DNA from 2 places in the Acholeplasma hippikon genome. Region 2 is predicted to be linked to the other one. Evidence: a T-box and tRNA genes for the amino acid it is inferred to sense, from the RefSeq annotation. Region 2 holds a T-box; the other holds one or more tRNA genes.
The links. The T-box of region 2 lies ahead of asnS (asparagine--tRNA ligase). A T-box ahead of a tRNA ligase gene usually reads a tRNA of that ligase, here a tRNA-Asn.
Positions count from the first base shown of each region.

Region 1: it encodes a tRNA-Asn, which carries the amino acid that the T-box ahead of asnS (asparagine--tRNA ligase) is inferred to sense. The anticodon was not compared.

Region 1 covers NZ_LR215050.1:1,286,099-1,290,538, forward strand. Annotated here, with positions in the region: rRNA gene EXC59_RS06345 (23S ribosomal RNA) at 1-2,198, shown strand, start outside; rRNA gene rrf (5S ribosomal RNA) at 2,262-2,373, shown strand; tRNA gene EXC59_RS06355 (tRNA-Asn) at 2,410-2,486, shown strand; gene udk (uridine kinase) at 2,608-3,249, shown strand; gene EXC59_RS06365 (5'-methylthioadenosine/S-adenosylhomocysteine nucleosidase family protein) at 3,246-3,872, shown strand; gene EXC59_RS06370 (DJ-1/PfpI family protein) at 3,873-4,421, shown strand.
Region 2 covers NZ_LR215050.1:1,087,243-1,091,682, reverse strand. Annotated here, with positions in the region: gene EXC59_RS05390 (ATP-binding cassette domain-containing protein) at 1-173, opposite strand, end outside; gene asnS (asparagine--tRNA ligase) at 515-1,906, opposite strand; T-box leader at 1,953-2,170, opposite strand; gene EXC59_RS05380 (DNA recombination protein RmuC) at 2,195-3,349, opposite strand; gene EXC59_RS05375 (hypothetical protein) at 3,359-4,267, opposite strand; gene jag (RNA-binding cell elongation regulator Jag/EloR) at 4,322-4,440, opposite strand, start outside.

The DNA.
Region 1 (4,440 bases), 200 kb from region 2:
CTAAGTTGTGTGATGTAGACCCGAAACTGGGTGATTTAGCCATGAGCAGGTTGAAGTAAGGGTAGTACCTTATGGAGGACCGAACCGGTGTTGGTTGAAAACAGCTCGGATGACTTGTGGCTAGGGGAGAAATTCCAATCGAACTCAGAGATAGCTGGTTCTCCCCGAAATATCTTTAGGGATAGCGTTAGAAAAAAGATTTGTCGAAGGTAGAGCACTGAATGTGTGATGGCCCCACCTCGGGGTACTGAACACAATCAAACTACGAATGTCGGCAAATGCGTCTAGCAGTCAGACTACGGGTGATAAGGTTCGTGGTCAAAAGGGAAAGAGCCCAGACCGCCAGATAAGGTCCCAAAATATATGCTAAGTGGAAAAGGAAGTGGAGATGCACAAACAACCAGGATGTTGGCTTAGAAGCAGCCATCATTTAAAGAGTGCGTAAAAGCTCACTGGTCGAGTGACTCTGCGCCGAAAATGTACCGGGGCTAAGCATATTACCGAAGCTGCGGATTTAAAGTAAAGAATATTTTAAGTGGTAGGGGAGCGTTCCCGTTGCGGAGAAGCATGATCGTAAGGACATGTGGAGCGGCGGGAAGTGAGAATGCCGGTGTGAGTAACGAAAAGACAGGTGAGAATCCTGTCCGTCATAAACCCAAGGTTTCCAGGGGAAGGTTCGTCCGCCCTGGGTAAGTCGGGACCTAAGGTGAGGCTGAAAAGCGTAGCCGATGGATAACTAGTAGAGATTCTAGTACCAGTGTAATGACTGATGGAGTGACAGAGGAGGATAGGCTCCCGCTCTTAGTGGATTGAGCGAAAAGAGTACGAGGCTGTGTCTTAGGCAAATCCGGGACACATAAGGCTGAGGCTTGATGGAGTACGAGTTCAGACTCTCTAGAAAAGCTTCTAGGGTTAATCATTATACTGCCCGTACCGTAAACCGACACAGGTGGGTGAGTAGAATATATTAAGACGCGCGAGAAAACTGTTGTTAAGGAACTCGGCAAATTGACCCCGTAACTTAGGGAAAAGGGGGACTTAAATGAAAAAATTAAGTCGCAGAGAAAAGGCCCAAGCGACTGTTTAGCAAAAACACAGCTCTCTGCAAAACCGTAAGGTGAAGTATAGAGGGTGACGCTTGCCCGGTGCTGGAAGATTAAGAGGAGATGTCAGGGGTAACCTAAAGCATTGAATTGAAGTCCCAGTAAACGGCGGCCGTAACTATAACGGTCCTAAGGTAGCGAAATTCCTTGGCGGGTAAGTTCCGTCCTGCACGAAAAGCGTAACGATTTGGGCACTGTCTCAACAACAGACTCGGTGAAATCAAGCTGCCGGTGAAAACGCCGGCTACCCGCGATTAGACGAAAAGACCCCATGGAGCTTCACTGTAACTTGATATTGAAATTGGGTGTAAGATGTACAGGATAGGTAGGACGCTATGAAGTTGGTACGCTAGTATCGATGGAGCGGTCGTTGGGATACTACCCTTCGTGCACTTAGTTTCTAACTCGCCGGAGTGGATCCGGGAGGACAGTGTCTGGTGGGCAGTTTGACTGGGGCGGTCGCCTCCTAAAGAGTAACGGAGGCGCTCGAAGGTTACCTCAGAACGGTCGGAAATCGTTCTATAGAGTGCAATGGCAGAAGGTAGCTTGACTGCGAGACAAACAAGTCGAGCAGGGACGAAAGTCGGACATAGTGATCTTACGGTACCGAATGGAAGGGCCGTGACTCAACGGATAAAAGTTACCCTGGGGATAACAGGCTTATCGCTTCCAAGCGTTCACAGCGACGAAGCGGTTTGGCACCTCGATGTCGGCTCGTCGCATCCTGGAGCTGGAGTAGGTTCCAAGGGTTGGGCTGTTCGCCCATTAAAGCGGCACGCGAGCTGGGTTCAGAACGTCGTGAGACAGTTCGGTCTCTATCTATCGTGGGCGTTGGAAATTTGAAGGGAGCTGTCCTTAGTATGAGAAGACCGGGATGGACATACCTCTGGTGCACCAATTGGCATTCCAGTGCCACAGTTGGGTAGCTATGTATGGAAGGGATAAACGCTGAAAGCATCTAAGCGTGAAGCCCACCTTAAGATGAGATTTCCCAATTAGTAAGACCCCTTGAAGACGACAAGGTTGATAGGTCAGGTGTGTAAGCACAGTGATGTGTTTAGCTTACTGATACTAATAGGTCGAGGACTTAACCTTAAGTAATTAAATTTACAAATAAACATTTCTGAAAAATCATTTATCTAGTTTTGAGAGTATATGTCTGGTGACGATGGCGAGGTGGATCCACCTGTTCCCATCCCGAACACAGAAGTTAAGCACCTCAGCGCCGAAGATAGTTAATACAAATAGCAAAAATAGGACGTTGCCAGGCATTATCTCATTATGATATAATATAAATAGCATTGAAGCCTACCTAGCTCAGTTGGTTAGAGCACCTGACTGTTAATCAGGGGGTCGCCTGTTCGAGCCAGGCGGTGGGCGCCATTCTTAAAATTGGAAGAGTCTTAGGACTCTTTTTGTTTTTTATGGGAAAATAAAAAATTATTTACCACATCCTTAAATAAATACAATGTTATGATATATAATATTAGAGTAAAAAAAATGAGTGAGGCGCCAAATGGATAAACCATATTTAATTATTGTAGCAGGTGGATCTGCATCTGGAAAATCTACAGTTGTTCAATCAATTATTAAAAACGCAGGACTAGATGATGTTTTAGATATCAACCAAGATGATTACTATAATGATCAGTCACATATGACAATGGAAGAAAGAATTAAAGTTAACTATGATCATCCAAACGCGCTAGATAATCAATTGCTTTTCCAACATATTAAAGATTTACTAGCCGGTAAAAGTATTTCTAAACCGACATATGACTATAAGAATTATACACGTGCAAAAGAAGTAGAAATTGTACATTCTAAACCTGTTATTATTGTTGAAGGTATCTTAGCATTAACAGATAAAAAATTACGTGATTTAGCAGATTTAAAAATCTTTGTTGAATCAGACAATGACATTAGATTCATTCGTCGTTTAAAACGTGATATGGTATCTCGTGGACGCAGCTTAGAATCTGTGATTGAACAATACTTATCAACAGTTAAACCAATGCATTATCAATTTGTAAAACCAACAAAACGCTACGCAGATATTATTATTCCAAATGATGATGGTCATAGTGTAGCTGTTGAATTAATTGTTGGTATGTTAAAACAATTTATGGAGAAAAAAAATAAATGACATTAATTATATGCGCAATGATGGACGAAGCAAGTGCTTTAGTTAAAAATTTAAATTTAGTAGAAAAAACACCTTTTGAAATTTACAAAGGAAGAATTCAAAATCACGAAGTTTTAGTTATGATTTCAGGTGTTGGTAAAACCAATGCAAGTATGGCAACAGCTTATGCACTCACTAAATTTAATATTGATTTAATCATTAATCCAGGGATTGCTGGAGGTGCGCATGTTAAAAAACACGCTACTTATTTAGTCAGTGAAGCAAGTTATCATGATTTTGATTTAACTGTGTTCAATTATGAGATAGGTCAAGTTCCTAAATATCCAGCAAAATTTAAAGTTCTCGAACTACTAAAGAATAAGTTCTCTAACTTTACATTTGTTCCGCTTTTCACGGGCGATAAATTTTCAACAACTTTAATAAATAATAACCCATATGTAGCGGATATGGAAGGTGCAGCAATTTTCCAAGTTGCGTATAAATTTAATAAAAATGTGATTTCTCTTAAAATTGTTAGTGATGTAATTGGTTCAAATAATCAAATTGATGATTACGTGAAATTAGAAAGTTCATTTGATGAAATATTGAGTGAGGAAGTTAGAAAAATATTGGAGGTATTATAAATGAAAGGTTTATTTATCTTTTCCGATGGCATGGAGGATAACGAAGCGTTATCTACACGTGCACTACTTGTTAGAGCAGGATTTGAGATTGATTCTGCGACAATTAACCACAATTTAATTGTTGAAACCTCATACAAACAAAAGGTTATTTGTGATCTTCACATGGATGAAGTAGACTTTAAAAATTACGATTTTTTACTCATTCCAGGTGGACCCTATGTAAACCACATCATTGATGACGAAAAAGTGATTAAAAACGCAATTTTAGCGTTTAATGAGGCCGAAAAAGTGATTGGAGCGATTTGTGCAGCCCCACGTTTTTTAGGTCGCTTAGGACTCTTAGAAGGAAAAGAATTTACGGCTTACCCAGGATCAGAAAAAGAAGTAAAAAATTCTTTATATTTTGTTGACAAAAAGTCTATAATTTGTGGTAATATAGTAACGGCACGAAGTGCTGGCACAGTAATTGATTTTGTGTATAATCTCATTGTAAGGCTTAAAAATGAAGCTGCAGCAAATGAGCTATTGGACAGAATTTTATATCGATAAAAAATTGTAAAAAAGTTAA
Region 2 (4,440 bases):
AGTAAACCTGAAATCATGTATAAAGTAGTAGATTTACCACATCCAGATGGCCCTAATAAGCCAACTAACTTACCTGACGGAATAACAATATCTAAATTTGAAACTGCGCGTGTTTCGGTTTTTGATTTTAAATCTGAAAAGACTTTTGTTAATCCTTCTAGTTTAATTTGCATTTCTTTAGCTCCTTGATTTTATATTATTTCTTATTTTTTCCATAAAAAATGTCCACACAAATGGACATAAAAAATTAGATTAAAAAAGAAACGAATCGCTCGTTGGTAATTGTTAAATTATAATTATAGAAATATTTATTTGAAAATTTCATATAAGTCATTCCTCCAACTACGTATATCATTATATGATAATACTTAAAAAAAAACAAGTTTTAACAATCTTTTAGTTAATTATTGAACCTTTGTTTTTTGTAATCGTTTTCTTTAATTTTTTTATTTCAAAACGTGCTGATTTTGCACACTATCACAAAAAAAAGAAGCAGTCAATGCTTCTTTTAATTTTAGAATAAAATATTTTTAGGTGTTCTTGGGAAAGGAATCACATCACGGATGTTTTCAACCCCTGTGATGTAGATTAAGAATCTCTCAAATCCTAATCCAAATCCAGCATGTTTACATCCACCATAGCGGCGTAAATCTAAGTACCAATCAAGATCAGCAATTGGCACATTCATTTCTTTCATACGGCTTAATAAAACATCTAATCTTTCTTCTCTTTGAGATCCACCAACAAGTTCTCCTGAACCTGGTACTAATAAGTCAACGGCTGCTACTGTTTCATTATCATCATTTAATCTCATATAGAACGCTTTAATGTCTTTTGGCCAGTTAGTAACAAACACTGGTGATTTAAAATAAGTCTCAGTTAAGAACTTTTCGTGTTCTTTTGCTAAATCTCTGCCATGGGCTGGTTTATTTTCAAATTTAACGCCTGAATTAATTAATAAATCAATTGCTTCTTTATGTGTTACACGATTGAATTTAGATGTTAATAAATCATTTAATTTCTTTAATAACCCTGGTTGAACAAACTTATCAAAGAATGCCATTTCTTCTGGTGCACTATCTAAGACGTACTTAACAACGTATTTAACCATTTCTTCGATTAATTGCATATCATCTTCTAAATCAGCAAATGCTATTTCTGGTTCAATCATCCAGAACTCTGATGCGTGCGTTGTTGTATTAGAATTTTCTGCTCTAAATGTAGGACCAAATGTATAGATATCTCTAAATGCCATCGCATAAGCTTCACCTTCTAATTGTCCTGTTACAGTTAGGTTTGCTTGTTTACCAAAGAAATCTTTAGAATAGTCAATTTCGCCATTTTCTAATCTTGGTAGTTTGTCTAAATTTAATGTGGTTACTTTAAACATTTCACCAGCACCTTCACCGTCATTTGCAGTGATAAGTGGTGTATTAACATATACAAAATTTCTTTCTTGGAAGAACTTGTGAATTCCAAAAGCTGCAATACTTCTTACTCTGAAAACAGCACTAAAAAGATTTGTTCTTGGACGTAAGTGAGCAACTTCTCTTAAGAATTCTCTTGTATGACGTTTAGGTTGAATAGGATATGTTTCATCTGCTCCACCTAATAGTGTTACTTTAGTTGCTTTAATTTCAAATGGTTGATTTCTATCTGGTGTTAATTCTAATGTACCCACAACTTCAATTGCAGATCCAACTGTTAATTTAGTAACTTGTTCAAAATCTTCTGTTTTATCTCTTTCATAAACGACTTGAATTGTTTCAAAGAAACTACCATCGTTTAGGTTGATAAATCCGAACTCTTTTTGATCTCTGTGGTTTCTAACCCAGCCTGATAATACAACTGTAGAATCAGCAAATTTTGCTGGATTTTCATAAATCTTTCTTACGGTTAACTTCATATTTACATTCCTCCTTATAAATAAAAAATCCTTAGACTAAAATAAGTCTAAGGACGAAATCTTTCGCGGTACCACCTTAGTTCGTATTTTCATACGCACTTTATAACTTAATGACGCTAAGCTTAACGTACAGGTCTACTCATGTAATAAACACTTTCTTCTGTCTCTCCGAGTGTTATTCATATAAACTAACTGTTAATTTGCACCAACCATTAACTCTCTAAAAAGTATCATTTATATTACTTGTCTCTTCATCGATTTCATATCAATTATATCAAAATATATTAATTATTCAACTTCATCGGGTTCATTTAATGCTTCAAAATTTGAACTTTCTATTTTATAAACCTTTTTATTTAATCTAAACATCGGTTTATCTAATGCTTCTGTTGTCGTTGATAGTTTATCAACGGCCTTCTTAACATCTTCCCAGCGCTTAAAGAATAATTCAAAATCATTAAATAACGATTGTAGTTCTTTTAACATTTTTTCTGCATTTTTTTCTCTTTGAACATTAGATGAAATCACAACAATCATTGTTAACATATATACAAATGTGGTTGGAGACGTAATCCAAACATGCTTGTTTTGAGCATATTCAATTAACTCAGGGAATTTTGCATGAATTTCCGAGAAAACTGCTTCACTTGGAATAAACATAATCGCTTGATCTGATGTTTCGCCTTTAATTAAATATTTACCGGCAATATCATCAATATGCTTTTTGATATTTGCTTTGAAATCTTTTGTTGCTTGGTTACGCTCATCTTGACTTGCTTCATGATTGTTCATAAGTAAATAGTTTTCTAAGGAGAATTTAGAGTCTACAGGAATATTTCCTACACCTTCTGGGCCAAAAATCATCGCGTCTACTAAAGTTCCATTGGATAATTTATGCTGCGGTTCATATAACTCGTGATTACCTTCACCAAAAACATTATTTAAAATCATATAAAGTTGGCCTTCGCCATACATACCGCGTAATTTCTTATCTGATAATAATCGTGAAAGTTCATCTACGTTTGTTGATAATTTTTCAATATTACGTTGCGTTGTATCAATCACAGTAAGTCTTTTTAAAACTTCATCAAAGGTTTCCTTAGAAGTTTTAAATCCTTCTGTTAAACGCTTTTCAACCTTTTCATTAATTTGAGTCATATCACTTGTTACTTTGGTTGTTATGATTTCTTTAAATGCGTTTAGCTCGTCCTTGATTTCACCTTTAGACTTTTGATTGATCAGTTCTAATTCTTTACTTACTTCAACTTTGAGTGTCTCAAGTTTACTAATTAATTCTTGTTGATATCTAATTCTAGCTTCTGTATCTTGTTCATTATTCGGTTTAACGATTGCTGGTTTTTTAGTTAGTAAAAAAATGACTAAAATTAGCACGGCTAATAAAATAATACCAATAATAATTAAGATGATTTGAGTTGTATCCATATTTCCCCCTTACGCAACGTCTTCTAAATAATATATATGTATGACATCGCCTTTTGTTTCCTTATAGATTGTAATATATGTGTCGCTTGATAATAAAATATCATAATCTGATGAAATAAATCCATCTTCGTTTAAGTTATAATTTGTGTTTTCTAACTTGTTGATTGAAGCATATGCTCTTGTCACTAAGTCTGTACAGTAGAATTTATATTTTGTGTCTAGAAAAAATAAATAGTTGTATAGTCCTCTATCAACTTTATCAGATGCAAACTCAACTGCTAAATCAATATGCTCTTCACGTTTATCTATGTCTTCAAATTTTGTTCTTACTGCATAAAATTCATTACGATAATACTTACCATAATACGGATATTCTACTTCACCATTATGTCTAAAGACTGACATCCAATAATTAGGCACTTGTTGAACCGATAAGTTTAGTTCATTTTCCTCATCATATCCACGGTGAAGTACTGCTTTAATCATGTCTTTGATTCCACCTGATGACATGCCTGTGGATTCAATAACTGTATTATTATCAGCAACTAATGCTGCATGCCCTCCAAAATAGAATGTAACTAGATGATGAGCAACTGGAATTTGTGGAAATGGTGATTCAAACGCTAAAAGAACATCCCCTTTTTTACCTGGAGATAGTTTGTTATCATCATAAAACACATTTCTTTTGTCGGCAAGTTCATAATCATGAACTCTTTTTACTTTATGAAATTGATACTCTTGTCCATAAAGTGTACGGATTTCAGTTTCATATGCGCGATTTTTAAACTCGTCTAATTTCTGTTGTTTTAGAATTGCTTCATATGTTGAAACACCAATTGAGTACATGAAACCTATTAAAGTAATGATTAAGATTAATTTGAATATTTTTTTAATTCTTATTCTCTTTTTTCTTTTCATAATTTGATTATAGCATATAAAAAAAGGTACATAGATTAACTATGTACCAATGTATTAATTCTTTTTTGCACGAATGATGATTGCTCTATCTTCGCCTTCACCTTCAGACTCAGTTTCAACATCTCTCCACTCAGCTAATTTAGCATGAATAATACGTCTATCGAAAGCATTCA